DNA from 3 places in the Nonomuraea sp. NPDC001684 genome. Region 1 is predicted to be linked to each of the others. Evidence: riboswitches for the same ligand, from Rfam matches in the RefSeq annotation. Region 1 holds a riboswitch; each other region holds the start of a gene.
The links. Region 1 has a riboswitch for cyclic di-AMP ahead of ACWCSD_RS17615 (C40 family peptidase). Riboswitches for the same ligand answer to the same signal wherever they lie in the genome.
Positions count from the first base shown of each region.

Region 2: another riboswitch for cyclic di-AMP. It lies ahead of ACWCSD_RS07655 (hypothetical protein); the one in region 1 lies ahead of ACWCSD_RS17615 (C40 family peptidase).
Region 3: another riboswitch for cyclic di-AMP. It lies ahead of ACWCSD_RS02380 (C40 family peptidase); the one in region 1 lies ahead of ACWCSD_RS17615 (C40 family peptidase).

Region 1 is NZ_JBSFGJ010000081.1:16,762-27,091, reverse strand. It holds gene ACWCSD_RS17635 (sensor histidine kinase) at 1-107, shown strand, start outside; gene ACWCSD_RS17630 (response regulator) at 148-849, shown strand; gene ACWCSD_RS17625 (DUF2306 domain-containing protein) at 822-1,457, opposite strand; gene ACWCSD_RS17620 (NAD(P)-dependent alcohol dehydrogenase) at 1,639-2,631, shown strand; gene ACWCSD_RS17615 (C40 family peptidase) at 2,615-3,163, opposite strand; cyclic di-AMP (ydaO/yuaA leader) riboswitch at 3,218-3,377, opposite strand; gene ACWCSD_RS17610 (3-isopropylmalate dehydrogenase) at 3,477-4,523, shown strand; gene ACWCSD_RS17605 (branched-chain amino acid aminotransferase) at 4,724-5,821, shown strand; gene ACWCSD_RS17600 (Uma2 family endonuclease) at 5,844-6,395, opposite strand; gene ACWCSD_RS17595 (O-methyltransferase) at 6,467-7,114, opposite strand; gene ACWCSD_RS17590 (DsbA family protein) at 7,248-7,892, shown strand; gene cimA (citramalate synthase) at 8,089-9,666, shown strand; gene ACWCSD_RS17580 (hypothetical protein) at 9,909-10,073, opposite strand; gene ACWCSD_RS17575 (response regulator) at 10,091-10,330, opposite strand, start outside.
Region 2 is NZ_JBSFGJ010000023.1:33,714-44,043, forward strand. It holds gene ACWCSD_RS07630 (roadblock/LC7 domain-containing protein) at 1-63, shown strand, start outside; gene ACWCSD_RS07635 (DUF4388 domain-containing protein) at 67-891, shown strand; gene ACWCSD_RS07640 (roadblock/LC7 domain-containing protein) at 924-1,295, shown strand; gene ACWCSD_RS07645 (hypothetical protein) at 1,322-1,693, shown strand; gene ACWCSD_RS07650 (alpha/beta fold hydrolase) at 1,736-2,611, opposite strand; gene ACWCSD_RS07655 (hypothetical protein) at 2,666-3,373, opposite strand; cyclic di-AMP (ydaO/yuaA leader) riboswitch at 3,549-3,683, opposite strand; gene ACWCSD_RS07660 (DUF5302 domain-containing protein) at 3,849-4,049, opposite strand; gene ACWCSD_RS07665 (MDR family MFS transporter) at 4,097-5,551, opposite strand; gene ACWCSD_RS07670 (PadR family transcriptional regulator) at 5,608-6,105, shown strand; gene ACWCSD_RS07675 (rod shape-determining protein) at 6,190-7,185, shown strand; gene ACWCSD_RS07680 (DUF421 domain-containing protein) at 7,182-7,751, shown strand; gene ACWCSD_RS07685 (hypothetical protein) at 7,842-8,306, shown strand; gene ACWCSD_RS07690 (ABC transporter permease) at 8,322-9,536, opposite strand; gene ACWCSD_RS07695 (ABC transporter ATP-binding protein) at 9,536-10,282, opposite strand.
Region 3 is NZ_JBSFGJ010000005.1:53,744-64,073, forward strand. It holds gene ACWCSD_RS02355 (ATP-dependent Clp protease ATP-binding subunit) at 1-1,113, opposite strand, end outside; gene ACWCSD_RS02360 (histone-like nucleoid-structuring protein Lsr2) at 2,245-2,577, opposite strand; gene ACWCSD_RS02365 (RDD family protein) at 3,103-3,591, opposite strand; gene ACWCSD_RS02370 (RDD family protein) at 3,698-5,281, opposite strand; gene ACWCSD_RS02375 (amino-acid N-acetyltransferase) at 5,367-5,936, opposite strand; cyclic di-AMP (ydaO/yuaA leader) riboswitch at 6,224-6,375, shown strand; gene ACWCSD_RS02380 (C40 family peptidase) at 6,382-7,425, shown strand; gene ACWCSD_RS02385 (helix-turn-helix domain-containing protein) at 7,498-7,710, opposite strand; gene ACWCSD_RS02390 (cytochrome P450) at 7,989-9,092, shown strand; gene ACWCSD_RS02395 (winged helix-turn-helix transcriptional regulator) at 9,082-9,480, opposite strand; gene ACWCSD_RS02400 (NADP-dependent oxidoreductase) at 9,560-10,330, shown strand, end outside.

The sequences.
Region 1 (10,330 bases):
TCGGCATGATCGAACGCGCCGCCCTGCTCGGCGGCACCTGCGAGGCGGGCCCCAACCCCAACCGGGGCTGGACGGTCACCGCCGTCCTGCCGAAAGAGACCGCATGAACGCCCGGCAGGAGGCCGCGTGAGCGCGGAAGAAAGCGGCATGAACGCTCAGCAGGAGGCCGCGGGAAGAGACCCGGAGGGCACGGCGGCCATCCGGGTGCTGGTCGCCGACGACCAGGAGATCGCGCGTACCGGGCTCAGGATGATCCTCGACGCCCAGCCCGGCATCGAGGTCGTCGGCGAGGCCGGTGACGGCAGGCGGGCCGTCGAGCTGGCCCGCCGCCTGCGCCCCGACGTGTGCCTGTTCGACATCCGCATGCCCGGCCTCGACGGCATCGCGGCCACCCGCGAGCTGGCCGGGCCCGACGTCGCCGACCCCATGGCGGTGGTCGTGATCACCACGTTCGACCTCGACGAGTACGTCTACGCCGCCCTGCGCGCCGGAGCCAGGGGGTTCCTGCTCAAGGACGCCGGCCCGGCGCTGCTCGCCCAGGCGGTGACCGCGGCGGCCGGCGGCGAGGCGCTCATCGCCCCGAGCGTGACCGCGCGCCTGCTGGCCGCCTTCGCCGGAGCCGGGCGTACGGAGACGCCCGCGCAGCCGGTCGAGGCGCTCACCGGCCGCGAGGAGGAGATCCTGCGCGCCGTGGCCCGCGGCCGGACCAACAGCGAGATCGCCCGCGAGCTGCACATCTCGCTCAGCACGGTCAAGAGCCACGTCGCGAGCCTGATGACCAAGCTCGGCGTGCGCAACCGCGTCGAGATCGCCATGTGGGCCTACGAGACCGACCGCGTACGCACCTGACCTCCGAGGGTTCTGCGGACGACCCACTCGGCCACCGCCAGGTTGATCACCCAGCCCGCGCCGACGAGCAGCGCCCGGCCGAGCTCGCCGGGCGGCCCGAAGGCGGCCAGCCCGAACGCCAGGGTGAACGCCTGCGTGCCCGCGCCGAGTCCGATCGCGTACCCGCGGGTCATCCAGGCGCGATGCCGGGCCAGGTCGCGCCGCCGGATCGCGGCCAGGCCGAGCAGGAGGCAGGCGGCCATGGCCGTCCCGAACAGCAGCCGGAAGGCGGCCAGCAGTGTCCCGTCGCCGGCGGGAAGGTCGGAGAAGAGCGTCAGCCACACCCCCGACAGCGCCGCGACCAGCCCGCACGCCACCAGTACCCGCCCCGCCGCGCGGTGCCACCCCGGCCGCCCGGCCCGGAACCGGGCCTGGAACTGGAACGTGCCGAGGACGCAGAACACCAGGGAAGCCGGGATGTGCAGCAACACCGGCACGGGCATGGCGAAGAAGCGCGCGTTGTCCGCCGTCACGGGGGCGCCGGCGGCCAGTTCGGTCACCCGGATTGCGCCGGCGACCAGCGGGACGACGCTGAGCGCGAGCAGCCCGGCGGGTGCGATCCATCTCATGCCTGAGAGCGTGCCGCCCACGCCCGTGCCCGGTCATCGCGCGGACGGCCGGTCCTGGTTCGCACCATCGGCGGGCGGGCCGTCGTACTTTCGGCCATCGGGCCGTCGCCTTTCGACCGTTGAGCGTCCGCGCAGGTCACGCCCACACTGGCGGCACATCAGCGGCACGAGGGAGAAAACGATGAAGGCGTACGTCCTGCGCTCGTTCGGCTCGCCCGACCAGCTCGTCCTGACCGACGTCGAGCGGCCCGTGCCGCGCGACGACGAGGTGCTGGTCCGGGTGCGGGCCACGTCCGTGCAGCCCTACGACTGGCACTTCATGCGGGGGGAGCCGTACCTGGCCCGGGTCATGGGCGGCGGGGTCGGGCTGCGCCGGCCGCGCATCGCCGTCCTCGGGGCCGACGTGGCGGGGGAGGTCGAGGCGGCCGGCAAGGACGTCACGCTGTTCCGTCCCGGCGACGAGGTGTACGCGATGTCGCTCGGGGGCGGCTTCGGCGAGTACGTCTGCCTGCGGCAGGGCGAGGTGGCGCCCAGACCGGCGGGCCTGTCGTTCGAGCAGGCGGCGGCGGTGCCGATGGCGGCCAACACCGCGCTGATCGCGCTGCGCGACGAGGGACGCCTCCAGCCGGGCCAGAAGGTGCTGGTCAACGGCGCGTCCGGCGGCGTGGGCACGTTCGCCGTGCAGCTCGCCAAGGCGCTGGGGGCGCACGTCACGGGCGTGTGCAGCGGGCGCAACGCGGACCTGGTCCGCTCGCTCGGCGCGGACGACGTCATCGACCACACCAAGGAGGACTTCGCGGCCTCGGGCCGGCGCTTCGACCTGCTGCTCGACGTGGCGGGCGGCCGCCGGCTGACGGACTGCCGCCGCGTCCTGACCAGGAAGGGCACGTACGTGCTGGTCGGCGGGCCGGCCGGCCGCTGGGTGCAGCCGGCCGGCCACATGTTCGCCGCGCTCGCGTCGGGGCCCTTCGTCCCGCAGCGGATCGTCAGGGCGGACGTCGTCCGCTGCGGGAGCAACAGGGCGAACCTGCTGACGCTGACCGGGCTGATCGAGCGGGGCGCGGTCACCCCGGTCATCGACAGGACCTTCCCCTTCGGCGAGCTCCCGGGGGCCGTCCGCTACCAGGAGGAGGGGCACGCCCCGGGGAAGGTCGTCGTCACAGGGTCGCGGTGAGCATGGCGGGGGCGGGGGCCTTCTGGAGCTGCTTGTAGTCGGCCCAGCGCTTGACGCCCTTGGGGTCGGGGCGTACCGCGCCGACGAAGGCCTGCCTGCGCCACTGCGACAGGCGTTCCTCCTTCACCACGTCGCCGGTGTGGGGGGAGTGGACCATGTAGCCGGGCTTGGAGATCATGCCGACGTGGCCGAGGCCGCTGAAGAACACCAGGTCGCCTGGCTTGAGGTCCTTCCAGGCGATCTTCCTGGAGAAGGCGCCGTACTGCTCCGCGGCGGTTCTGGGGAGCTCGATGCCGGCGTCCTCGTAGGCCCGGAGCATGAGGCCCGAGCAGTCGTAGCCCCGTTCGCTGGCGCCGCCCCACACGTACGGGGTGCCGCGCTTGTCCATGGCGTATTCGAGGGCGACCTTCCAGGCCGGTTTCGGCGCGTGCCGTTCCTGGACCTGTTTCACCTGGGGGCCGGTGAGGGTGATGGAGGAGGTGGGGGCGGCCGGAGCGGCCGGAGCGGCGGGAGCCGCGGGGGCGGCAGGCACGAGACCTGCTGCGCCCGCTGCCACCGCCACAAGGATGGCGATGCTAGACAGGGGACTGTCCTTCCACGTGGCCGACCGGGTTAGCTGACGGGCTCGGGCCTGGAAGTAGCCCTACGGCGGCTCCTCGGGGGGGAGGCGCAGCCGATTCGCCCCGGGGGGAAAGATGGGTCCCCGGCTCCACGCAGCGGCTGCGTGGATTAGGCTCGTCGGACTCTAACGAAACGGTCAAAAGGTCGCAATCCCCCCAAAACGGATTGTCCGGTTGTTGAGATGATGTGTTCGTCAGCCGAGACGAGCCGGTAAGGTACCGCCCATGGAGTCGCGTAACATCCGCCTGGCCGTCATCCCCGGGGATGGCATCGGCGCCGAGGTCGTAGCCGAAGGGCTCAAGGTCCTGGAGGCCGTGGGCACGAAGATCGAGCCCACCCACTACGACCTGGGCGCAGCCCGCTACCACCGCACGGGCGAGACCCTGCCCGACGCGGTGCTCGAAGAGCTGCGCGGCTACGACGCGATCCTGCTCGGCGCCGTGGGCGACCCCAGCGTGCCGCCCGGCATCCTGGAGCGCGACCTGCTGCTCAAGCTCAGGTTCGAGTTCGACCACTACGTCAACCTGCGGCCGGTCAAGCTGTTCCCCGGCGTCGAGACCGCGCTGGCCGGCGCCACCGCCGAGCACATCGACATGGTCGTCGTCCGCGAGGGCACCGAGGGCCTCTACGCGGGCACCGGCGGCGTCATGCGCCGCGGCACGCCGCACGAGATCGCCACTCAGGAGTCGCTGAACACCGCCCACGGCGTCGAGCGCGTCGTGCGGTACGCCTTCCAGAAGGCTCAGTCGCGGCCCCGCAAGAAGCTCACGCTCGTCCACAAGACGAACGTGCTCACCTTCGCCGGCGACCTCTGGCAGCGCACGGTCAACCGCGTGGCCGCGGAGTTCCCCGACGTCACCACCGACTACAGCCACATCGACGCGGCCTCGATGTTCTTCGTCACCCAGCCCGAGCGCTTCGACGTGATCGTCACCGACAACCTGTTCGGCGACATCATCACCGACCTCGGCGCCGCCATCGCCGGCGGCATCGGCCTGGCGGCCAGCGGCAACATCAACCCCGAGCGCACCTCGCCGAGCATGTTCGAGCCGGTGCACGGCAGCGCGCCCGACATCGCCGGTCAGGGCAAGGCCGACCCGACCGCCACCATCCTGTCCGTGGGCATGCTCCTCGACCACCTCGGCCTGCACGCCGAGGCCGCCAAGGTCGAGCAGGCCGTGGCCGCCGACATCGCCGAGCGGGTGACCGGCCGCGCCGGCCGCACGACCAGCGAGATCGGCGACGACATCGCCGCGCGAGTAGCCGGCTAGGACCGCCTAGCCCCGCACGCGCCTGGCGGTCCGAACACGGACTGCCAGGCGCTTTTTCGCGTTCGCCGGTTCTAACCACCCCAACTGCCTCTTGCCATCCCAAATCGCGAGACACTAGGAAGTACGAATACTGCTCGCGGGCAGTAGCTAACAGAATCAGCTTTCGAAGTCGCAGATTCGTAGAGAGAAGGACCTCCGTCATGACCATCGCTCAGAAGCTCAGCTTCGACGTGCAGCATTCCGACCACGCTCGCACCGCGGCCGAGCGGGAGCAGGTACTGGCGAACCCCGGGTTCGGGCAGGTCTTCACCGACCACATGATCTCGATCGACTACACCGACGGCGAGGGCTGGCACGACGCCCGGCTCATGCCGTACGGGCCGCTCTCGCTCGACCCCGCGACCTCGGTCTTCCACTATGCGCAGGAGCTGTTCGAGGGCCTGAAGGCGTACCGGCAGATCTCCGGTTCGATCGCGACCTTCCGGCCGTACGCGAACGCCGCCCGCTTCAACCGCTCGGCCGAGCGCATGGCCATGCCCGAACTGCCGGAGGAGGCGTTCGTGGAGTCGCTGGAGCTGCTGGTCTCGGCCGACAAGGAGTGGGTGCCGACCACCGAGGGCCACAGCCTCTACCTGCGCCCGTTCATGTTCGCCACGCAGGCCGGGCTCGGCGTCAACTACCCGTCGAAGACCTACAAGTACATGGTGATCGCCTCGCCGGCGGCCTCGTACTTCAGCGGCGGCATCAAGCCCGTCTCGGTCTGGCTGTCCACCGAGTACACGCGCGCCGCGCCCGGCGGCACCGGCTTCGCCAAGTGCGGCGGCAACTACGCCGCCGCCTTCGTCGCCCAGCGCCAGGCCGTCGACAACGGCTGCGACCAGGTCGTCTGGCTCGACGCCCACAAGCACGAGTACGTCGAGGAGATGGGCGGGATGAACCTGTTCTTCGTCTTCGGCAACAAGCTCGTCACCCCGGCGCTCACCGGCACCCTGCTGCCCGGCATCACCCGGGAGTCGATCCTGGAGATGGCCGGCGACCTCGGCCTGGAGACCGAGGAGCGGCTGGTCTCGGTGGACGAGTGGGAGTCCGCCTGCGCCTCCGGCGAGCTGACCGAGGTGTTCGCGTGCGGCACCGCCGCCGTGGTCACGCCGGTGGGCTCGGTCAGGGGCGACGACCGCTCCTGGACCATCGCCGACGGCACCCCCGGCCCGGTGACGATGCGGGTGCGCGAGGAGCTCGTCGGCATCCAGTACGGCGCCCGTCCCGACACCCGCAACTGGATCCACAAGATCGGCTAGAGCCGCGCGGACGGCCGGCGTCTCAGGCGCCGGCCTCCGTCAGGGCCGCGGTGTCGACGTGGAGGTTCCACGGGTCGGGCAGGAACACCGGCTCGCCCAGGGAGACGACGTTCTCGCTGCGGTAGCGCCGCCCGCCAGGCCCGCCGAACAGCGTCACCAGCCGCTGGAACGGGTCGATCACCAGGTAGAGCGGCACCCCGCCGCGCGCGTAACCGCCCGTCTTGACGAAGTGCACGTCGTACGTCGTGGCCACCGAGACGACGTCCACGAGCAGGATCGTCGAGGCGCCGTGGACGGCGTGCTCCTCGTGCAGACGCGGCCGGCGCGGGACCACGGCCAGGTCGGGCACGTAGAGATCGTGGCCGGGGCCCAGGTAGACGGTGATGTTCGGCCAGATCTCCCAGCCCCGGACCGCCGCCGCGGCGGCGAGCTGGAACAACGTCCGGGACAGGATCGTGTTGTGCTGCCAGGTGCCCGGCTCGTTCACCACGATCCGGCCCTGCACCGTCTCGATGCGGAACTCGGGGAACAGCTCGCGCACGGTGCGGTAGCGCTCTTCCAGGGGCCTGACCATGCCGCCGTCCTCATGCTTTCCCGGGGGTTTCCAAAGGATCACTCAGAGTAACGGCGGCGGCGTCCCGCGATCTAGTGGTTCTTCCTGATCATCGTGATCCCGTCGGCGACCGGCAGCATCACCACGCTCACCCGCGGGTCCTCGATCACCAGGTCGTTGAACTCGCGGATCTGCACCGTCGTCGTCTCCGAGTGCGCCGGGTCGGCCACGTGGCCGCTGCGCAGCGTGTTGTCGGCCAGCAGCAGGCCGCCCGGGCGCAGCCGCTCGACCAGCAACTCGTAGTAACCGGGGTAGTTGCCCTTGTCGGCGTCGAGGAAGGCCAGGTCGATCGGCTCGTCGAAGGCGGCCAGCGTCTCCAGGGCGGGCCCGAGCGTCAGCGAGACGCGGTCGGTCAGGCCCGCCCGCTCCCAGTAGCGCCGGGCGATGGACGTCCACTCCTCGCTCACGTCGAAGCAGTGCAGCCGCCCGCCGGACAACCCTCGCGCGATGCACACCGACGAGTAGCCGGTGAACGTGCCCACCTCGACCGCCACGGCCGGGGCCGCGAGCTGGGTCAGCATGGTCAGGAACCGGCCCTGGTCGGCGGAGATCTGCATCCTGGCGGCGTCGCCCGTCGCCTCGGCGGTCTCCCGCGCCAGCTCGTCGAGCAGGGGGTCGGGCGGGGTGGAGTGGTCGAGGATGTACCGGCCCACCGCGGGGTCGAGGAGGTTCGCCTTCATGAAGGTCATTCTCCCCTCACAGCGTTCTCTCATCGTCATCAGGTACCAATGAGGGGGCCGCCCCGGGCGGCTGTCCGGAGAGTGGTTCCGGCGTTGGTAGGGTCTGCGCGATCGGTGAGCTGGAAGTGGGCGGATGATGAAGCGGTTGGTTGCGGTCGCGGTCGCGTGTGCGGCGCTGGTGATGCTCGGTGTGCTGGCCTTCTCGGAGCCGGGTGAGACGGCCGGGTCGGTACGCCTGACCAGGCAGCTCGACGGTTCGATGGTGCTGGCCGACAGGTCCGGCGACGCCCCCGTGCTCGACGTGTACGAAGACTTCGACTGCCCGATCTGCAAGGAGATGCACTCCAAGGTCGACGGCACGATCCAGAAGCTGGCCAGGGAGGGCAGGCTCAAGGTCGTCTTCCACCCCGTGACGATCTTCCAGGACGAGCCCATGCGCTCCAACTCCATCAGGGCCGCGGCCGCCGCCCGATGCGTGCCGGAGGAGAACTGGCTGGCCTTCAGGGACGAGCTCTACGCCATGCAGCCCGCCCCGCACGGCTCGGCCTCGGGCTTCACCGTGCAGGAGCTGGTGGCCGCCGCCAGGAAGGCCGGCGCCTCGGTGGACGAGTGCGTCACCTCGCAGTCGTACGCCAAGACCCATCTGGCGGAGACCTCGAAGATCCACATCCAGGGCACGCCGACCGTCCTGCTCGACGGGCAGCAGCTCGGCAACGAGGTGTTCGACCCGGCGGCCCTCGAACGCGCCGTCACCGGGGGCGCGGGCGTGCAAGTGTAAAGGTCGTGTCCACAAGCTGAGACCGATGTGCCAGATGGTGAATCCCTGTGGCAGACTGGCAGGCACCATGTTCTACGGTCTGCTCATTATCGGCAGGCGCGCTGGCTGACACAGGGACACCGCCAGCGCGCAGACCTCTCACGTCCGTGAGGGGTCTTTTTGTTTTCCAGGACACGGATCCGAAAGAAGAGACTTCATGGCCGACGACCGCTTCCACGTCTACGACACGACCCTGCGCGACGGCGCGCAGCAGGAAGGACTCAACCTCACCGTCGTCGACAAGCTCGCCATCGCACGGCAGCTGGACAGCCTGGGCGTCGGTTTCATCGAGGGGGGCTGGCCGGGCGCCAACCCCAAGGACACAGAGTTCTTCAGGCGCGCTCGAACAGAGCTCGACCTGAAGCACGCGCAGCTCGCCGCGTTCGGCGCGACCCGCCGGGCCGGTGTGAAGGCCGCCGACGACCCATTGGTAGCCGCATTGCGCGAATCCGGCGCGCCGGTCGTGACCCTTGTCGCCAAGAGCCACGACCGGCACGTGGAGCTGGCCCTCCGCACGACTCTCCAGGAGAACCTCGCGATGATCCGCGATACGGTTTCTCACCTTCGTGCGGAGGGACAGCGAGTCTTCCTCGACGCCGAGCACTTCTTCGACGGCTACACGTCCAATCCAGCCTACGCGCTGGAAGTGCTGCGGACCGCCGCCGAAGCCGGGGCCGACGTCATCGCCCTGTGTGACACGAACGGCGGCATGCTGCCCGACGAGCTGGCCGAGACCGTGCACGCGGCCGTCCAGACCGGGGCCCGCGTCGGCATCCACTGCCACGACGACACCGGCTGCGCCGTCGCCAACACCCTCGCCGCGGTCAAGGCGGGCGCCACGCACGTCCAGGGCTGCGCCAACGGCTACGGCGAGCGCTCGGGCAACGCCAACCTCTTCACCGTCGTCGCCAACCTCCAGCTCAAGCGCGGCTTCGACCTCGTGCCGCGGGAGGCGCTGGCGGACATGACCCGCATCGCACACGCGATCACCGAGGTCACCAACGTCACCCCCAACTCGCACGCCCCCTACGTCGGCATGTCCGCCTTCGCCCACAAGGCCGGCCTGCACGCCAGCGCCATCAAGGTCGACCCCAACCTGTACCAGCACATCGACCCGGCCGCCGTGGGCAACGACATGCGCATGCTCGTCTCCGACATGGCCGGCCGCGCCTCCGTCGAGCTCAAGGGCCGCGAGCTGGGCTACGAGCTGACCCCCGAGCACACCAAGACGCTCGTCGAGCGCGTCAAGGAGCTGGAGTCGCAGGGCTTCACCTTCGAGGCCGCGGACGCGTCGTTCGAGCTGCTGCTGCGCGACACCGTCCAGGGGGCGCGCCGGCGGCACTTCGAGGTGGAGTCGTGGCGGGTGATCGTCGAGCGGACGAAGGGCGGCGAGCTGGTCAGCGAGGCCACCGTCAAGCTGCACGCCAAGGGCGAGCGCATCGTCGCCACCGGCGAGGGCAACGGCCCCGTGAACGCCCTGGACAAGGCCGTACGGCAAGGGCTTGAGCAGCTCTACCCCGAGCTGGCCCGGCTGGAGCTGGTGGACTACAAGGTCCGCATCCTCGAAGGCACCCACGGCACGGACGCCGTCACCCGCGTCCTCATCACCTCCAGCGACGACACCGCCGAGTGGGCGACGGTGGGGGTGGCCGAGAACATCATCGACGCCTCCTGGCAGGCGCTGGAGCAGGCGGTCACGTACGGCCTGCTGCGCGCCGGCCGCGACTGCAGCTGACCCCGGGGGCGGCGCGCCCCGAGCGGTCTTCGCTTTGTGGGCGCTGCGCGCCCAGGGGAGCTCAGGCGTTCTTGACCTGGCGCCTTCGGCGCACCCCGTGCCCCGGCCCTCAGCCGTGGGCGCGAGGCAAGGGGTGACCCGGGTGGCCCCACTGGGCGCTGCCGGGCGTCAGTGAGGAAGGACCTCGCCCCTTACGCCGGGGAGATCGCCGAGCATCCCTGTGCCCGGGATCAGGCGCGGGGTCACGTGTCTCTCATCTCGTCGTCGAGCGCCTCGCGGGCTGCGGCGACGTCGGTTTCGAAGTCGGGGTCCAGGGAGGCCGTGCCTCTCGCCAGGAACGCCTTGACCATCGTGGGAGCCGGTGCGATCACGGCGGCGGAGTTTCTGGACGCTTCGGTGGCGGTCATCACCTCATGGAATCAGGTCATCTGATTGGTGGGACGCCGTCGGGAGGGTCGCCGGGGCGGACGAGGCCGGATTCGTAGGCGTGGCGGACCATCTGGGCGCGGTCGCGGAGGGCGAGTTTGGTCAGCAGGCGGTTGATGTGGGTGCTGACGGTCGCCTCCGTGATGGACAGCGTGCCGGCGATCTCGGTGTTGGACAGGCCCTGCGCCACCAGCCGCAACACCTCCTCCTCCCGGGCGGTCACCCCCCTGGCCGCCGG
Region 2 (10,330 bases), on a different contig from region 1:
CGGTCGAACCTGGCCCTGGCCCGGTACCGCCTGCGGGCCATCTCCGACCTGCTGACCACCTGAGCCATGGCCGCGCTCGACTCACTCCTCGCCGGACTCGCCCGCGAACGCGCGACGGGGGCGCTCCGCGTGGGCCGGAACGGCACGATCTACCTGTCGGACGGGCGCGTGACGTACATGGAGTGCGCCCAGACGCCGGGCGTCGAGCGGCTGTTCGCGGCCAGGGGGCGCGTGCCGGAGTCGGCCCTGCGTGCCCTGCAGGCCGACGGCGGCCGCGCCCGGCTGCTCCAGGACGGCCCGGTCACCCTGGCCGAGCTCCAGTACGCCGTGCTCGGCGTGGTCCAGGACGCCGCCTTCTTCCTGCTGCCGGTGACCGGCGTGCGGCCGAAGTTCCGGCCCGGCGAGGAGCACTGGCTGGGCGGGCAGTGGTTCTTCGACGTCCAGGAGCTGGTGCGGGAGTCCGCCCGCCGCCGGGAGCAGCTGGCCGGCATCTGGCCCTCGCCGGAGGTGGACACCCAGCCCGTGCGGCCGGTCCCGCGCCTGCCCGGGCACGGGGTGGCGCTCAGCCAGGTGCAGTGGGAGGTCGTCGTACGGGCCGACCACAAGGCGACCCCGCTGGAGCTGGCCCGGCACCTGGGCCGGTCGGGCTACTCGGTGCTGGTGGCCGTCAGGAGGCTGGCCGCCGCCGGCCTCCTCGTCCCGCCGGACCCGCTACGGCCCGCGCAACGCCGTCCGGACGACGGGGAGGCGCTGCCCAGGCGGGTGCCGGGCGCGGTGGCAGTTCCCGCCGGGAACGGGCGGGCGGGGGCCGCCGGGCCGGTGCCGACGGGCGACCCGACCGATCTGACGCTGCTGCTGCGGCTGAAGAAGGCGCTGGAGGAGATGCCGTGAGGTTCCCCTCACGACGCAGGAGGAGGCCACCCGTGGAGCTACGGCAAGAGGTCCTGGCGGAGATGGGGCTCCTGCGCGGCCGCACGCCGGACGTCACCGGCAGCGTCGCGTGCACCGTCGACGGCCTGCGGATCGCCTGCGACCTGCAAGGAGACACCGGCGAGCAGGTGGCGGCGCTGTCGGCGGCGCTGCTCGCGATGAGCGGCCGGATGCTGACCATGGCGGGCCGCGGGACGTTCGAGGAGACCCTCGTGTCCGGCACCGCCGGGTTCGTGGCCTTCTACGCCGCGGGCCCCACGATCGTCCTCACGGTTCTGGCGGGACCCGGCGCCAACGTCGGACTCCTCCGGCTGGAGGGCAGGAAGACGGCGGCCTCCGTGGCCGCCGTGGCACGCAAGCACTGACCATCCCCACCGAAGCGGAGGAAAGCATGGCAGGCATGGACGTCTCCCTCAAAGAGATGATGAGCATCGACGGCACGATCGGGGCGGCGATCGTCGACCACGGCAGCGGCATGGCGCTCGGCACGCTCGGCGGCTCGAAGGAGCTGGACCTGCAGGTCGCGGCGGCGGGCAACACCGAGGTCATCAAGGCCAAACTGCGCACGATGGACTCGCTGGGCCTCAAGGACGGCATCGAGGACATCCTGATCACGCTGACCGCCCAGTATCACATCATCCGCCCGCTGACCGGCCGCAGCGGCAAGGGCCTGTTCCTCTACCTCGCCCTCGACCGCAACCGGGCCAACCTGGCCTTGGCCCGGCACATGCTCAAGGTCATCGAGGAGAAGCTGGAGCTCTGACCGGCCCGCGCAGCGAGGCTCCGCGGCGAGTCATGCGGCGGGTCACGCGGCGGGCTCGGGCCGGGCGGGCGTCGCGGAGCCGGTGTGGGCGGTGATCTCGGCGACGATCGCGGGCCAGAGGGCGCGGGGCAGGTCGTGGCCCATGCCGGGGTAGGTGACCAGGCGGGCGCCCGGGATGGCGGCGGCCGTGGCCCGCCCGCCGGCGAGCGGCACGAGCTGGTCGTCCTCGCCGTGGATGACCAGCGCCGGCACCTTCAGCCCGCCCAGCGCGGACGTGCGGTCGCCGGAGGCCATGATGGCGGCGAGCTGGCGGGCCGTGCCGGCCGGGTCGTGGCAGCGGTCGAAGGCGAGCCCGGCCAGCCTGGTGACGCGTTCGCGGTCCAGCTCCCAGCCGGGGGACCCGAGCACGGCCCAGGTCGTCAGCGCGCCGGCGACGACCCCCTCGCGGTCGGTCGCGGGCTTGGCGAAGAGCACCGCGGCGGCCGCCTCGGTCGGCGGGGCCGCCTGCGGGCCGGGCGTGGACATGATCGAGGTCAGGCTCAGCACCCGAGCCGGGTGCCGGATGGCCAGCGCCTGGGCGATCATCCCGCCCATCGAGGCGCCGACGACGTGCGCGGCGGGCAGGCCCAGGACGTCCATGAGCCCGGCGCTGTCGTCGGCCAGGTCGTCCAGCACGTACGGCGAGGGCGCGCCCCATGCGGGCACGCCCTCGTCGTGGAGATGGGTGGACAGGCCCGCGTCGCGGTTGTCGAACCTGACGACGTGGTGGCCCTGCTCGGCCAGGAGTTCGCAGAACTCGTCGTCCCAGTGGATGAGCTGGGCGCCGAGTCCCATGATGAGCAGCAGGGGCCTGCCCGCGGGTGAGCCGAAGCTCTCGTAGGCGATCTCGATGCCGTTGGCGGCTGCGCGCTGGATCACAGCGACCAGAATGACATTCTGGTCGCGAGGCGTAAAGAGCGGTCTGTCCGGAGATCAGTCGTTGAGGAGCTTGCGCAGGCGCTCGCCGCCGAGCACCACGCCGCCGCCGGCCAGCACGAGCACGCCGGCCATGACGGTGCCGCCCATCGCGACGGTCTTCCCGACCTGGCCGCCGGCGGAACCGGCCGCGTCCTCGGCGGGCTTGTCGGCCAGCACCTTGGGAGGCTCGGCCGGGTTGTCGTCGAACCTGCCCCACGCGCCGGTGGAGAAGGCCACGGGGTAGTTCTTCTTGCCCTTGCCGTCGCCCCACTTGGTGATGACGTAGTCGATCTTGATGTGGCCCTGGCCGCCGTTGCCGTCCACGCCGAGCGTGTCGGGGTTGAAGGTGCCGCCGGTCAGCTCGGCGAAGGTCTTGGCGTCGAGGTCGAGCATGACGCCACGGCTGGAGGGCTCGCCGGGGCCGCGGTCGCCCACGAAGAACGGCATCTTCTTGCCGTTGTAGGTCACGTAACCCTCGGTCATGAGGGGCCAGCTCGGGCTGGCGGCCAGGCCCTTCTGCATGGGCTTGCCGCTGGCGGGGAGGCCGGTGTCGCCGGCCCGGCCGGAGGAGTCGTCCCAGAAGTAGGAGGCCTTCGTGGAACCCTTGAGCAGGATCTTCTGGTCGTCGCCGGTGTCGGCGTGGGCGCCGGTGGCGGAGATCGTCAGCGCGCCCATGGCGGACACGGACAGCAGGGCGAGAGAGCGCAGGCCAAATCGAGACATGAAGCAGTGAAGTCCTTCGCGAGGGGACAGGGGGAACGCGCGTGACTACGGTGCGTAACCGGGCAGAGCGCCGAAAAGGTGGTTACGCGGCGCGTGGGGGAAGTCAGGGAAGAGACCGCTCAGCAGGCGGTCGTCACTACACTGTCCGGGGGTACGACGAGGTGGTACATGCGTGAAGTCCTCTCCATCTCGCCTACCGGGTTAGCTGACGGGTTCGGGCGTGGAGATGCCCTACCGGCACATGGCCGGATTCACCCCAATGAGATGGGTCCCCGGTTCCCGACAAGTCGGGATTCGGCGCCAGCTGTCGTCCCTCTCCTGGTAGGGACTACGCCACCAGCTGGTAATTGGTTAAGACGGTACCCAGAGATTCGGACAAATACAAACGAATCGTCATGAACCGGGTAAAGATCTACCTATCGAGGTAAAGAGAAAGGGGGCACGGCATGCCGTACCCCCTGCTAAATCGGACCTTTCAGCCGCCGCTCTTGCGCCTGAAGGATCTTTTACTCGCTGCCGGACCGTGCGCCCCGTGGATCTTCGACGGGTCCACGCCCCTGCCACCCGCGGCCGAGTCGGCCTGCTGCCCGCGCTTGCGTTCCAACGCCTCGCGGAACTTGCGCTTCATCTCGTCCTCGGGAGTCTCGCTGACTTCCGGCTCCGGTGTTTCCGCCATGAGGACCTCCTGGTTCTGGGGACATCCACAGCTTCGCACGACGTCGCTTACGACGCGAAACCGGCCTCCACTCTGCTTTCCGCCGCGGGCGCCTGCTCCAGCCGCCTGCCGGGCATCATGACCAGCGCGACCAGGGCGATCACCGCGCCCGCCACGCCCAGCGACGGGATGACCACGGCCGCCGCCGAGGCGTGCGCGGCCGCGAGCCCGTGGACCGGCGCGTCCGTGGTGATGACCGACGTGTACGCGGTGCCGGCCAGCGCCAGCGCCACCGAGCCGCCGATCTGCCGGAAGAAGGTGAGGTTGGCCGAGGCCGTGCCGATGTACCGCGGCGCGACGGCCTGCTGCACGGCCACGGTCAGCCCCGACAACATCGGCCCCATGCCGAGCCCGAGCAGTGCCATCCACCCGGCCAGCAGCAGGCCGTCGGTGCGCACGGTGAGGTTCAGGCAGAGCAGGCTGCCGGCCACCAGCAGGAACGGCGCCCCGACCAGCCACGGCTTGTACGTGCGCGTCCTGGACATCAGCGTGCCCATGAGCGCGCTGCCCGCCACCATCGCCAGCGTCATCGGGTAGATCCTCAGCCCGGACTCGGTGGCGCTGACGCCCAGCGCCTGCTGGAAGTAGCGCGGCAGGAACACCACGCCGGCGTACATGCAGAAGGCGGTGAAGAACGAGGTCGCGTTGACCAGCGTGTACGTGCGGTCCCGGAACAGGTGCATCGGCATGACCGGGTTCGCCGCCCGCAGCTCGACCAGCACGAACGCGGCCAGCAGGACCAGCCCCAGCAGGATCGGCCCGGCCACGGGCGGGGAGGTCCAGGAGTTGCCGTCCAGGCCCTTCTCGGTCAGGCCGAGCAGCAGGGCGCTGATGGCCACGCTGAACACCGCGATGCCCGCGTAGTCCGGCCGGCCCCCGCCGCCGGTGCCCGGACGGAACGGCAGCCGCAGCACCACGATCGCGATCAGCACGATCCCGAGCGGCACGTTCACGTAGAAGGCCCACCGCCAGCTCGCGTGGTCGGTGAACAACCCGCCCAGGAAGGGCCCGGCCAGGTACGTCAACGCCATCACGCCGCCGAGTGCGCCCTGCACGCGGGCGCCGTTGCGTCCGGGCGGGAACATCTCCATCACCAGGGCCAGCGACAGCGGCAGCAACGCGCCCGCGCCCAGCCCCTGCACGGCGCGGAAGGCGATGAGCTGGGTCATGTCCTGGGCGAGCCCGCACAACGCCGATCCGACGACGAACACCGACATCCCGACGAGCAGCAGCGGCTTCCTGCCGTGCTGGTCGGACAGCCTGCCGTACAGCGGCACGGTGACGGTGGAGGTGAGCAGATAGGCCGTGACCACCCAGGTGTAGAGCCGGGTGCCGCCCAGCTCGCCGGTGATGCGGGGCAGCGCGGTGCCGACGATCGTCTGGTCGAGCATCGCCAGGAACATCCCGCCGAGCACCGCCAGCAACACCAGCCCGTTGCCCTTGGGCTTCATGTCATAAGTCACAGGTGAAGATTGATATGTAAGAGCTGACATGTCAAGCCTTCGCTATGCTGGCGGGCATGTCCCTGCGGATCGCGCTCCTCGGCCTGCTCGCCACCAAAGGCCCGGCCAGCGGCTACGACCTGGCCAAGAAGTTCGAGCACTCGCTCAACCACGTCTGGCAGGCGGGGCACACGCAGATCTATCCGGAATTGGTCAAGATGGCCGCCGACGGCCTGGTGACGGTCGAGCACGAGGGCGCCCGGGGCCGCAAGATCTACGCCATCACCGCCGAGGGCCGCGCGCTGGTCACCGAGTGGCTGGTCGGCCACGACCCGTCGGCGACCGTGCGCAGCGAGACCGCCCTCCAGGCGTTCCTGCTGGCCCTGCTCGACACCGGGCAGGCCGTCGCCGTGGTCGAGCGCATCAAGGCCCACTTCCAGGCCCGCCTCGCGACGCTCGACTGCCGGCCCGGGGGCCTGTTCGGCCAGTACGCGCTGTCCCTCGGCCTGCACCAGGCGCGCTCCGGCATCGAGTGGGCCGACGAGACCCTGGCCGCCCTGCGGCGCGAAGGGTAAAACGGAACTCTGCGGTTCCTGGTGTTGCGTTGGAGAAGCGCCGGATATACACCCAGGCATGATGCTCAACCTCCCAGTACGGCGATGAGCCTCCTGGGTCGTGACCTGGCGATCGACCTCGGCGCGGCCGGCACGAGGATCTACGCCAAGGGCAGGGGCATCGTGCTGGACGAGCCGTCGGTCGTCCTGCGCGACAGGCAGACGGGCAGGGTCGTCCGCTTCGGCGCCGAGGCCCTGGACGGCGCGGACGGCGCCGACGGCACGGACGGCGAGACGTACTGGCCGATCAGCGACGGCCTGCCCCAGGACGGCGAGCTCGCCCGGCGCATGATCAGGCACTTCCTGCGCAAGGTGCACCGGCACCCGTTCCCCCGCCCGCGCCTGGTGATGGCCGTGCCCGACGAGTTCACGCCGATCGAGCGGGTGGCGCTGCGCGACGCCGGCTTCGAGGCGGAGGCCCGCGGGATCCTGCTGGTCAAGCACGCGATCGCGGCCGCGCTCGGCGCGGGCCTGCCGGTCCGCGACGGCACCGGGCACATGGTCGTCGACATCGGCCGGGACGCCACCAGGGTCGCCGTGCTCTCCTGCGGGGCCGTGGTCGCCGCCGGAACCGTGCGCGGCGGCGGGAACGCCGTGACCCGCGCGGTCGCCCGCCTGGTCGAGGACGAGCACGGCCTGCTGGCCGACGAGCGGGAGGCCGAGTCGGCCAAGCTGCGCGCGACGCGGGAGCCGGCCGGAAACGTGCTGATCCGCGGCAGGGACTCCGGCACCGGCGAGGAGCGCGCGGTGGCGCTGCCCGCGGCGCGCGTCCGCGAGGCGGCCGTCCAGCCGGTCGAGCACATCGTGCGGGCCGCGGAGCACACCATGGAACGCTGCCCTCCCGAGCTGACCGCCGACCTGGGCGAGCGCGGAATGGTGCTGGTCGGCGGCGGCGCGCTGCTGCCCGGCCTGCGCCGGCGGCTGCAGGAGGGGCTGTCCATGCCGGTGCGGCGCGCGGAGCGGCCCAGCGACTCGGTGGCCCTGGGGCTCGGACGCTGCGTGGAGGACCTGGGGCTGATCGCCAAGCTGAGGCGCCGGTGAGCGACCTGTTCGACCTGGGGGTCTCCGTCGCCGACAAGACCGTCAGGACGATCGCCGTCTACGTGACGATCGCCGTGCTGCTCCGCATCACCGGCAAACGCGGCATCGCGCAGCTCAACAACTTCGACTTCGTGGTCATGCTGCTGATGAGCAACGTCGTGCAGAACGCGATCATCGGCCCGGACAACTCGCTGATCGGCGGCCTGGTGGGCGTGGTGATCCTGGTGGCGGTCAACTCGGTCGTGGTGCGGCTGGCGGCGACCGTGCCCTCGGTCGGCAGGGCGTTCGAGGGCACGGCGGTCGTCCTGGCCCGCGACGGGCACTTCATCCCCTCGGCGCTGCGCCGGATGGGCGTCCGGCAGGCCGACCTCAACGTGATGCTCCAGCTCCGGGGGGCCGAGAGCGTCACCGACACCGACCTGGTACGCCTGGAGCCCGGCGGCTCGCTCCTGGTTCACCTGCGTCCCGAGGAGGAGGGAGCCGAACGCGGTGACCTGGAGGACCTGTGCCGGCGCCTCGACCGCATCGAACGCAAGCTGGACGAGCTGAGAACCGGCCCCTCCTGAGAATGCGCGGCCGGATTGCCTTTTGATATCGGCCATTAATATTGCGTTAATCCCCCTGCGCCCGGAATTGATCTCCGATATCGTCCCAACGTGCGCCTGGCTGGTCGCTCGGTCGTGATGTCCGCGGTGCTTGTATGCGTCGCGGTCGCGGCAGCCTGTACCTCCGGCCGCCAGTCCTCCTTCGAGGAGGCGGCCAGGCAGCTCACCGCCGACACCGACACCCTGCTCACCAGCGCCGCGCTGCGCGTGTCGCCGGCCGACCGCTCCGACGAGACCGAAGACCGCTCGTGCGTGCCCGGCCAGGTGCGCCGGCTCGTCCGGGCCGAGGGCGAGACCGCCGACGCCCCCGACGGCCTGCTGCACACCCTCCAGGACATGGGCTACGACCAGATCGTCGAGGATCTCGACCTGCGTGACGAGACCCCTGTCGTCTCGGTCGTGCGCAACCCCCGGACGAACCTGACGTTCGAGCTCACCGTGCTCGACGGGCCGAACGTCAGGATCGTCGGCAGGACGACCTGCTACTCCCCCGTCCCCGAGTCCACTCTGTCCTGACCCGGGGCGCTTGTCTCAGGGCGCCGACAGCGCCTCCGTCGGCGACAGCCGGGAGGCGCGCACGGCCGGGTAGAGCCCGGCCACCGCGCCGATGAGCAGCGTGGCCGCCAGGCCCCCGACGGTCGCCCACGCGGGCACCACGGCCGGCCATCCGCGGGAGAAGGCGTAGGCGACGGTGACGCCGGCCCCCAGCAGGATCCCGCCCGCGCCGCCCAGCGCGGACAGCAGCAGCGACTCGGCGAGGAACTGGGTGCGGATCTGGCCGCGCGTCGCGCCGAGCGAACGGCGCAGGCCGATCTCCGCGCGGCGCTCCAGCACCGAGATGACCATCGTGTTGGCCACGCCGACGCCGCCGACGAGCAGCGCCACCGCCCCGACGCCGAGCAGCAGCCCGGCGAAGGCCTGGCTGGTCGCCTGCTTGGCGGCCAGCGCGTCGGACGGGCGGGAGACGTCCACCTCGTTGGGCGCCTCGGGGTTGGCCGTGCCGGCCAGGACCGACCGCACGTCCTCCAGCCTCGCCTCCTGCGAGCGGGTGTAGAGCGTGGTCGGATGCCCGTCGAAGTCCAGCCTGGACTCCGCGACCGGCCAGCCGACCAGGGCCGCGCTGTTCAGCTCCTCGGCCAGGGGCACCGGGTCGAGCAGCCCGACCACCGTGAACCGGATGCCGCCGATCACCACCTGGGTGTCGGGGGTGACCGTGCCGATGCCGAGCCGCTGGGCGGCGGCCGAGCCGAGCACCACGGCCGGGTAGCGTTCGGTGGCCGCGTTGAGCCAGGTGCCGCGGCGGACCGTCGCGCCCACGGTCGGCAGCAGGTCGAGGCGGGCGGCGATCGTGACCAGGCCGTTGGTCTGGGGCGTCGGGATCTCCTCGCTCCGGTAGACCTTCGCCTCGGGCACCTTGCCCGTGGACGAGACCGACTCCACCGGGCCGATGCGCTCGATCATCGCCTCGGCGTCCGTCGGCATCTGGGCCGCCTCGCCCAGGAGCGTGGTGCCGGAGGCGACGGTGAGCAGGTTCGTGCCCAGCGCGGACAGCGTCCGGTCCAGCTCGGCGCTGGAGGAGGACGAGATGCCGACCACGCCGATCATCGCGGCGATGCCGATCGCGATGCCGAGCGCCGACAGGAACGCCCGCAGCGGGCGCGTACGCAGGCCGACCGCGCCCACGCGCATCACGTCGCGCGGGCGCATCCTGGCCGGGGAGAGCCGGGGACGCTCCAGGGTCGCCATCACGCCACCTCGGATTCGACGGGCTCGCGCACGCACCGGCCGCCGCCCTCTTCGCCGCGCCCGCGCAGCTCCGCACCGGGTTCAGAGCCCGAGTCGGAGACGATCCGGCCGTCTCGCATGCTCACCTGGCGGGGGAGGCCGGCGGCGATCTCCCGGTCATGGGTGATGATCACGATGGTGGTGCCGCTCCCGTTCAGCTCGTGCAGCAGGTCCATCACGCCGGCGCCCGACACCGAGTCCAGCGCGCCGGTGGGCTCGTCGGCCAGCAGCAGCGGCGGATCGCCGGCCACCGCCCTGGCGATGGCCACGCGCTGCCGCTCGCCGCCGGACAGCTCGTGCGGCTCGTGGTCGACGCGGTGCCCGAGGCCGACGCGGCGCAGCGCCGTCCCGGCCCGGCGGCGGCGTTCGGCCGGCGGCAGGCCGGTGTAGATCAGGCCGTCGGCCACGTTGTCCAGGGCGGTGACCTTGGCGGCCAGGTGGAAGTGCTGGAAGACGAAGCCGATCGTGGTCGCGCGCAGGGCCGAGAGCTGGTTGTCCGACAGCTTGGAGACGTCGTGGCCGTCGATCTCGACGCGGCCCGCCGACGGACGGTCGAGGGTGCCGACGACGTTGAGCATCGTGGACTTGCCCGAGCCCGACGGGCCGACGATGGCGACCAGCTCGCCGTGCCGGACCTCCAGCGACACCGAGTCCAGCGCGGCCACCCCGCCCGGATAGGTCCTGGACACGTCGGTGAGCACGATCATGCCCCGCCCCGCATCCGCGGGGGACGGGGTGGCGGGCTCGGAGGGGGT
Region 3 (10,330 bases), on a different contig from region 1:
GGTGATGGAGACGCGGTGGTGGGCCTCGTAGCGGTCGCGCAGACCCTTGAGGATCTCGATCGTGTGGCTGAGAGAGGGCTCGGCCACCTGGATCGGCTGGAAGCGGCGCTCCAGCGCGGCGTCCTTCTCGAGGTACTTGCGGTACTCGTCGAGGGTGGTGGCGCCGATCGTCTGCAGCTCGCCACGGGCCAGCATCGGCTTGAGGATGCTGGCGGCGTCGATCGCGCCCTCGGCGGCGCCCGCGCCGACGAGCGTGTGCAGCTCGTCGATGAACAGGATGATGTCGCCGCGCGTGCGGATCTCCTTGAGCACCTTCTTCAGGCGCTCTTCGAAGTCACCGCGGTAGCGGGAGCCGGCGACCAGGGCGCCGAGGTCAAGCGTGTAGAGCTGCTTGTCCTTCAGCGTCTCGGGCACCTCGCCCCTGACGATCTTCTGCGACAGGCCCTCGACGACGGCGGTCTTGCCGACGCCGGGCTCGCCGATCAGCACCGGGTTGTTCTTGGTCCTCCGGGAGAGGACCTGCATGACCCGCTCGATCTCCTTCTCACGGCCGATGACCGGGTCGAGCTTGCCCTCACGGGCCGCCTGGGTCAGGTTGCGGCCGAACTGGTCGAGCACCAGGGACGTGGACGGCGCCGACTCCTGGGGACCGCCCGCGGCGGCCGGCTCCTTGCCCTGGTAACCGTGGAGCAACTGGATGACCTGCTGCCGGACACGGTTGAGATCAGCTCCAAGCTTGACCAGCACCTGGGCGGCCACACCCTCACCCTCGCGGATGAGCCCGAGCAGGATGTGCTCGGTGCCGATGTAGTTGTGACCCAGCTGCAAAGCCTCACGGAGCGACAGCTCGAGGACCTTCTTGGCCCGCGGGGTGAACGGAATGTGCCCCGACGGAGCCGACTGGCCCTGGCCGATGATCTCCTCGACCTGCTGGCGCACACCCTCAAGGCTGATGCCGAGGCTCTCCAGAGCCTTGGCGGCTACGCCCTCACCTTCATGGATCAAACCAAGAAGAATGTGCTCAGTGCCGATGTAGTTGTGGTTGAGCATCCTGGCCTCTTCTTGGGCCAAGACGACAACACGCCTCGCTCGGTCGGTGAACCTCTCGAACATCTCGTCGCTCCTCACAGAGCGGTCAGTCAGGCCGGTAAATCCGGTCCCGTCATCCCGCATGCTAGCCCTGGCTCGGCGAACCGTGCCCACTGCCGCTGACACGCTCTATAGCAGAGACGTTCCCCGAGAGCAGGGCGTTCACCCTCTATCCAACTACTGTTCGGGGGTGACGTGTTCCCGATACGCCGCAAGCGAACGATGTTTAGGCGCTTCCCGGAAGCGCCTGGAATTCGACGCCCGCGGCCCAGGGCGGACCAACACGGATCGGCCGTCGGACGCCGGGGCGAAGCCGGCCTTGGGGTGCCCGCCGGCCACGCATCTCCGATGCCCGCGCCCGTATCTGTTACGTAATCATCGTATGTGCTGCTCCAAACCGCGTCCAAGCGCGGGCGCTACGCCCTGAGCACAACTCGGCACGCAACGCACGTCACACGTATTCCCCATCGGGTCAGCCGGGTTACCGGTCGACGGTGCGCACGAGGGTCCCGCGACGGGACAATGCGCGGCACACGGGAGAGGCCGCCGGTTTTCCATCGTGCCCCACCAGCCGCAGGCCGACGTTTTGCCGGTCATCCATGGCCCGCCCCACCGAGAAGCCTGAAGAGAGGCCCGAAGAGAGGCTCGAACAAGCACCGACAAGCCCTGAGAACCCCGCACAAGGCCGCAAGAAGACGGAAGTACCCGGTACCGGAACAGGGCTCGCGACGGCGCTTCCGGAAGCACCGGCTGCCCGATTGTGCGGCGGAGCGTCACCGCTTTGCGCGTACGCCGCGGGAGCCGGGAAGGGGAACATTGCGGCGGGTGACGGCATTGGCCCGTTCCGGCCGCGGGTGACGAACACGGTGACGAACAGTGCGGCGAACACGGCGGCGAACACGCGGCGAGCCCGGCGGCGCCCGGGAATTGACACGGACGCCGGCCGCAAAGCCCGGCACGTTCCACTCACGCGCGGCCGCCTTGTCCGGCGACACGAGCGAGCAATACGCCCACATTTGGGCGAATTAGAAGATCAACAAGTGGTCCGGGGATTCACGAACTCCCCACAAAAACGATCATGCGCTTATGGCGCTCGCCGGGGTCCTAGGCGAACGGCATAAGCGCATGGTCAGGAGATGGCTCTCTCGACGAGGCTCAGTGAGCCGCTTCGTACTTCTCCACGACGGTGGAGGCGATCCTGCCGCGCTCGCTGACCGGCAGGCCGTGAGCCTTGGCCCACTGCCGGATCTCCGAGCTCTTCTCGCGGCTCATCGCACGGTTGCCGCCGCGACCACGGCGACGGGCGGACACGGCTCCTGCCCTGCGGGCGTGCTGCACGAAAGGCGTGAGTGCGTCCCTCAGCTTCTTGGCGTTAACGTCGCTGAGGTCAATCTCATAGGAGGAGCCGTCAATAGCGAAGCTGACCGTCTCATTGGCCTCGCCCCCATCGAGGTCATCGATGAGAATCTCCTGGATCTGCTTGGCCATCTACGCAATCCTTTCCCGGAGCATTGTTTCATTCGCTCGCCCAAACATATACCCGGAAAGGCGCGGAGACAATTCAGCGCTACGGGGATTCGGCTGACTGGCAGATCAGTTCTGGTTCTCGGCCTGATCCTGGTGGTTTGCCCGTCGTCCGGCGCCCTCCGATCGCAGCAACTTCACCGCGCCAAAGATGAAGGCGCCGCCGACCACGACCGGGGGGATGAGCGCTGACAATACGTCTGTTACGGCTTCCATTCGTCCTCGCCTCCAGGGCTAGCAGGGTTTCGGGGGCGCTAAATACGCATCCCGGCGCGACCTGCGGGACCTGCGGGAGCACGCCGGACGCTCATGACGCCTAGGTGACAACTCACCCGGAACCGACCATAGCCACACACAGTCGCCCTCAGGGAGCAGGGGCACCGACATCCGGCAACCCGGACGTCCCATAGCCTAATGCCAGTCTCTCCAGGCTCCTTACCGGATCAAGGGAAAATTTTGCGAAAAGGCATCTTCCCAGGTGTGGACGCCTCAACGAAGATCTTTTACCACCCGCGTTCCGGCCAGCCTGTCATGCGGCCCGCGCTCCAACGGCTTGTCGATCAGGATGAGCAGCCCGACGCCGAACAGCAGCATTCCGGCCAGCAGATTGACCACCGGAATGCCCATCAGCATGACAGGCCCGGGATAGACCAGGGCCCGTTTCAGCAGGGCGCCACGCGGAAGGTCGTCCGGCGCCAGGCGAATCTTCATGATCGCCTGGCCGAACGTCCGCCGGCGCAGGCAATGGGCCCGCCAGTCATAGGCCGTATAACACAGGCCGCCCAGGAACCAGGCCAAGAGCCCAGGGAGCCGTCCGCCGAACGCCTCGACCATCCCGACAGTCCGGAAGGCGCCCCACAGCGCGATGAACAGAATGTAATAGAAGACCCCGAAGACCAGCGCCTCAATGAAGCGGGCGGCGAGGCGTTCCCACCATTCCGCGGGCACGGCGCCCGGCCACGACGGTGTCCCGGCCATATCCCACCTCACGCGGTCGGCGGTCGTACCCCCCATTTTGGTACGCCCCGCACACACAAAACAGAGGCCGGCGGGAAGCCGGCCCCTGTTTTACGCTGACGCGGGATTACTTGATCTTCACGACCACCGTGCCCGCGAACTTGTCCGCGAACGTCTGCTGCAGCGGCTTGTCCCACAGCTGCGAGGCGCCGTTGACCGCGACGCACGCCCAGGCGAGCAGCGGGCCGAGGAACGGGATCCAGCTCAGGATGTAGCCGCCCCAGGTGACGCCGGCGCGCTTGATCGCCAGGTCGGACGCGAGCCCGCCCGGAGGAAGGGCCTGGCCCACGGGCACGACCTTGATCCCCATGACCATCTTGCCGACCGTCTGGCCGTTCATCTTCGTCAGGAAGAACTCGTAGCACACCCAGACGGCGGTCGTCACGATCGCCGACAGGACGCCGATGACGAAGGCGGACAGGACGCCGGAGGTCAGGCCGGTCGCCGAGTCGTAACCGACCGCGAGCAGGCCCAGGATGAGGCTGACCACGAAGTTCACGACGCCGAGGATGACGCCGTCGACGATCCTCGCGACCAGACGCTGCCACCACTCCGCCAGGGGGGCCGGAGCGCCCGGAGGCTGCACGCCGACGGGCTGACCGTAGGGCTGGCCGTAGCCGGGCTGGCCGTAGGGCTGCGACTGCTGCTGCTGGCCGTATGCCTGGCCGTACTGCTGCTGGTCGCCGTACTGCTGGCCGTAACCCTGTTGCTGGTCGCCGTACTGCTGCTGGGCGTAGCCGCCCTGCTGGCCGTACTGGGCGTCCTGGCCGTAGCTCTGCTGCTGCCCGTAGTCGGACTGCGGCTGCTGGCCGTAGCCCTGCTGGCCGTACTGGGCCTCCTGGCCGTAACCCTGCTGCCCCGCGGCGGCCTGCTGGCCGTAGCCGGGCTGGGCGTACTGCTGGCCCGAGGACTGCGGCTGCTGGCCGTAACCCTGCTGACCCGAGGCGGCCTGCTGGCCGTACTGGGCGTCCTGGCCGTAGCCCTGCTGCTGGCTGTAGTCGGGTAGGGACTGCGGCTGCTGGCCGTAGCCCTGCTGCTGGCCGTAGCCCTGCTGGCCCGAGGCGGCCTGCTGGCCGTACTGGCCCTCCTGACCGTAGCCCTGCTGACCGGAGGCGGCCTGCTGGCCGTAGCCGGGCTGGGCGTACTGCTGGCCGGAGGCGGGCTGCTGGCCGTAGCCCTGCTGGCCGTACTGGGCTTCCTGGCCGTAGCCGGGCTGCGTGTACTGCTGGCCGGAGGACTGCGGCTGCTGGCCGTAACCCTGCTGACCCGAGGCGGCCTGCTGGCCGTACTGGGCCTCCTGGCCGTAGCCGGGCTGCGTGTACTGCTGGCCGGAGGACTGCGGCTGCTGGCCGTAGCCCTGCTGCTGGCCGTAGCCCTGCTGACCCGGGGCGGCCTGCTGGCCGTACTGGGGCTGCTGGCCGTAGCCCTGCTGCTGGCCGTACTGCTGCTGTTGCTGGCCGTACTGCTGTTGCTGGCCATAGCCCTGTTGCTGCTGCTGACCGTATGGGGGCTGGCCGAAGGCATCGTCCGCCCGGTAGCCGACCACAGTCACGTCCGGGTCGGGCTCACCGGGCCGACGGCCGTGGTGCTGACCGTACTCGGGGTTCTCGCCGGAATCGTCCTGTGGGTACGGCGGCTGTCCGGTGCTCACCGTGTCACCTCGCTTCGAGTGCGCATGTGGCACGTGTCAGGACACATGCCTGTGCTGCCCAACGTATCGACATAGGTATCAACAATCACCTTTCCAAGTGGTCAAGGTCCGCGTCACCCGATGTCAGATGCAGCAGCATGCGGGTGTTGCCAAGGGTGTTCGGTTTGACGTGTTCCAGATCAAGGAACTCCGCCACACCCTCGTCGTACGAGGCCAGCAACTCGGCGTAGACCTCGGGTGAGACCGGTGTGCCCTGGATGGGGCGGAAACCGTGCCTCGCGAAGAAGTCGACCTCAAAAGTCAGACAGAATACACGCCGCAGCCCCAGATCCTTCGCCTGCCGGACGAGTGCCGAGACGATCCGCCGCCCCACACCCAGCCCCCGGCACGCGGGATCGACGGCCACCGTACGGACCTCGGCGAGGTCCTCCCAGAGCACGTGGAGCGCGCCGCAGCCGACGACCTCCCCGCCCCGCTCGGCCACCCAGAACTCCTGGACGTCCTCGTACAGCGTGACCGTGGCCTTCTCCAGGAGCCGCGGCCCCGCGCCCGCGTAGGTGTCCACGAGACGCCTGATCGCACGCACGTCGGGCGTGCGCGCACGCCTGACCACGACCGCGGTCTCGGGGACTGCCACTTCGGCCACCTGCTCCATGGCTCTCCAGGGTACAGATCTCATTACGGCTCGGCCCTAAATCCCACGTCTCGGGCATCTCATCACATCCCGTGGTCAGGTGAACACGGGCCGACTTGGAGCTTTCCTCCAGACCTCAGCACCCCGAATGCTGGACAAAAGGTGCAGAAGCCTGCTTCCGTACGGCTACCCACGAGATCACCTTGTGACCCTTCAGTTGTGAAACCTCTACAGACTCGGCAGTTCCGGTTGAGCGTGAACCCGGAGTGCATTAGTGTCCAGCGACGATGTTCTCCGCGTAATGCGCGCGGAAAGACACGCCCAATTCCCGCAAGGGAAGCCGGGGAACCAACGGCGGCGAGCACCTGGCGCCGCCACTTGGGGTGAATCCGACCATCTCGGTAGGGCTGCTCCGGCCCGAACCCGTCAGCTAACCCGGCCGGCGTCGATGAGAGGAGCTCGGTTGGTGAAGCGGACGTTCGACCGCTCGGGGAAGTCCGGGGGCAGGCACGCCCGCCCCCAGGAGCAGGCCAGGCGCGCACGCCGCCTCGGCGTCATCGGCGTCACCGTCGCCGCGATGCTGTTCGCCGTCCCCGTCGGCTCCGCCGCCGCCGACCCGAAGCCGTCGCTCTCGGAGCTCTCCGACCAGGTGGAGAAGCTGCACGAAGAGATCGAGACGCTGGCCGAGCAGTACAACGAGCAGCGCGAACGGCTGAAGGCCGCCCAGAAGGCCAACGACTCCGCCCAGAAGATCCTGGCCACCAGCGAGTCCGATCTGGCCGCCAAGCGCGCCAGGGCCTCGCTGCTCGCCCAGAACGCCTACATCACCGGCGGCCTGGACAAGGCCCTGGCCTTCGCCCAGTCCGGCGACCCCGAGACCTTCCTCGACCGAGCCGCGACCACGTACGCGCTCGAACAGCAGCAGGGCGAGGAGGTCAACCAGCTCGCCAGGGCCATGGAGGCCGCCGAGCGGGCCAGGGCCGGCGCCAAGACCCGCATCGCCGAGGTCCAGAAGCTCGTCACCGACCTGGAGAGCAGGCGCTCGAAGATCACCAAGCTGGTCACCAAGGTCGAGAGCAACCTCTACCGGCGGGCCGTCGGCGAGGCCGGCCGTCCCGGCACCCGGGCCGTGCGCGTCAACCTGCCGGTCATCGGCGACGGCAAGGCCGCCCAGGCCGTCAAGTGGGCCCTCACCCAGCAGCTCAAGCCGTACGTGTGGGGCGCCGAAGGGCCGCGCTCCTACGACTGCTCCGGGCTGGTGATGGCCGCCTACCAGCGCGTGGGCATCTCGCTCCCCCACTACACCGGCGACCAGTGGACGGCCGGCAGGCAGGTCAGCCGCGACCAGCTGCGCCCCGGCGACCTGGTGTTCTTCTACAGCGACCTGCACCACGTCGGCATCTACATCGGCGGCGGCATGATGGTCCACGCTCCGCGGACGGGTGACGTCGTGCGGGTCGCCCCGATCGGCGGGCGGCCGTTCGCCGGCGGCGTGCGCATCGCGGACTGATCCGCGCGCCGCTTCGCCCAGCGCCGGTTCGCCCGGCGTCACTGGATGATGAGCGCCACCTGATGAGCGCCGCTAGATGAGCTGACGGCGCGCCGCCCATGCCACGGCCTCGATCGCCGTGGCCACGCCGATGCGGTCGCAGATGCCCCTCAGCCTGCGCCGTACGGTCCGTCCGCTGATATCCAGCCGCCTGCCGACCCGATCGACCGTCACTCCCCTGGCCAGCTCGGCCAGTAACGCCAAATCCGCGTGGCTCAGCTCAACGCCTTCTGTGAGCACATCCACCGGGAGCCCTCCCCCAAACAGCAGAACTCGGACCTTTCAGGCGAAGCAAAGCCGCTCGTCTCGGTGAAGGTAAACGCATCGCGGAAAGGTCGTCAAGCGCCACAATCGGCGCCCTTGACCAGTGCTATTGACATGATCACTTATATGTGACGTACTCCGCATATGTTGGCACGCCGTGGTCCGCTATGAACGGTCCAAATGATCAATTCGGCGGCCCGGTTCCACCTCCGATGAGCGCCACCGACGTGCTGGGTTTTGATCCCTCGGATCCGCAATTTGTGCGCGATCCGTACGTCCGATATCGCGAGCTGCGAGCCGCCGGGCCGATCTTCAGAACGCGCGGCGGGCTGCTCGTCGCGACCACGTACGAGTTGTGCGCGGCCGTGCTGCGCGACCCCGGGTTCGGTCACGGAACGTCCCCGCCCGCGCAGGAAGAGGCAGGTCAGCCCGGCAGGTCATTCCTGCTCATGGATCCCCCCGATCACACCCGGTTGCGTGCTCTGGTCAGCCGCGCGTTCACGCCGCGCATGGTGGCCCGCCTCAGGCCGCGGATCGAGGCGATCACCGCCGACCTGATCGGGCGGCTGCCGGAGGAGGCGGAGCTGATTTCCGGCTTCGCGTACCCGCTGCCGGTGATGGTGATCAGCGAGATGCTCGGGGTGCCGCCGGAGGACCACGACCGCTTCCGCGGATGGAGCGAGGCCCTTGCCCGCGGACTTGACCCGATGCTGACAGACGCCCTCATGTCGGAAACGGAGCGTTCCAGGAACGAGTTCCGCGACTACTTCCGCCACCTGATCGCACGGCGGCGCGAGCGTCCCGGCGAGGACCTCCTGAGCGCACTCGCACACGTCGAGGAGCTCACCGAGGCCGAGTTGCTGGCGACCTGTGTGCTGCTGCTCGTGGCCGGCCACGAGACCACCGTCAACCTCATCGCGAACGGCGTGCTGAACCTGCTGCGGCACGACCTGCTGCACCGCGCCGCCGAGCGCCCGAGGGAGGTCGTGGAGGAGGTGCTGCGCTTCGATCCGCCGGTCCAGCTCACCTCCAGGATCGCGCTGGAGGACCGGGAACTGGGCGGGACGCCGGTGCCCGCGGGCTCGGCCGTGCTCGTGCCGATCGGCGCGGCCAATCGCGATCCCGCCGCGTTCGCCGATCCCGACCGGTTCGACCCCGGCCGCGAGCCCGGCCGCCACCTGGCCTTCGGGCTCGGCCTGCACTTCTGCCTGGGCGCGACGCTGGCCAGGATGGAGGGCGAGATCGCGCTGTCGGCGCTGGCCGCGGCGGCGCCGAAGATGGAGGCCGCCGATCCGGAGCCGCCGTACAAGGAGAACGTGGTGCTGCGCGGGCTGGCCCGGCTGCCGGTGCGGCTCAGGCGGTAGCGTCGTAGCGTTCCCTGGCGGCCTCGACGTCCTCGATGTGCTCCTCGGCCCACGCCTTGATGGCGGTGACCAGCGGCATCAGGCTCTGGCCCAGCGGGGTGAGCGCGTAGTCGACGCGCACCGGCACCTGCGGCGTGATCCGGCGCGCCACCAGGCCGTCGCGCTCCAGGCCGCGCAGGGTCTGGGTGAGCATCTTCTGGCTGACCCCCGCGATGTGCCGGGCCAGGTCGCTGTAGCGACGCTCGCCGGAGGCCAGCGAGCTGAGCACCAGCGTGACCCATTTGTCGCTGAGCCGGTCGAGCAGCTTACGGGAAGGGCATTCGGCGAAGTAGGCGTCGAAGGCGAGTCTCGCCTGGTCACGCCGCTGCGCCGCCGTCGTGGTCGCCACCGTCTCACTCCTCGCCGTGGGTTACGCACTTCCAGGTGCCTACTTACTGAAAGAGAGTAACTCTTCCTAGGGTCGCGGCATGACGAACATGCGTGCACTCATCGGCGGCTCCGGCGCTCCCCGGCTGGTGTCCGCGCCGCTGCCGACGGCGGGGCCCGGCCAGGTGCGGATCAAGGTGGCCGCGGCCGGGGTCAACCCCTTCGACCTGGCCGTGGCGTCCGGGGCCCTGGCCTCGTACGGGCTGGCCAGGAAGCTCGACTCGTACGGGATCGGCTTCGACGCCGCGGGGACCGTGGACCAGGTGGGCCCGGGGGCCTCCTTCAGCGTGGGAGAGGAGGTCGTGGGGCTCTGCGCACGGCTGGAGCTGCCGTACAAGGCGCAGGCCGAGTACGTCGTGCTGGACGCCCCGGCGGTGGCCCGCGCCCCGCGCGGCGTGAGCCCCGTCCACGCGGCCACGCTGCCGCTGAACGGGCTCACCGCCTGGCAGGCGCTCGACCGGACCGGCGTAGGGCCGGGCGGCACGCTGCTGGTCACGGGGGCGGCGGGGGCCGTCGGAGGCTACCTGGTGGAGCTGGCCGCCGTGCGCGGCGTCAGGGTGGTGGCCGCCGCCGGCTCCGCGGACGAGGAGCTGGTACGCGGCTTCGGAGCGGAATGGTTCGTCCCGCGCGAGGAGGACCTGGCCGAGGCCGTACGGGCGCAGGTGCCCGGCGGTGTGGACGCCGTGGTGGACGCGGCCGTGCTCGGCCTGCCCGCGCTCGACGCCGTTCGGGACGGCGGAGCGTTCGTGGCGCTCGCGTCGGGGGTCGCGCCGGTGGCGCTGCGCGGCACGGACGTGGCCACCGTGCTGTTC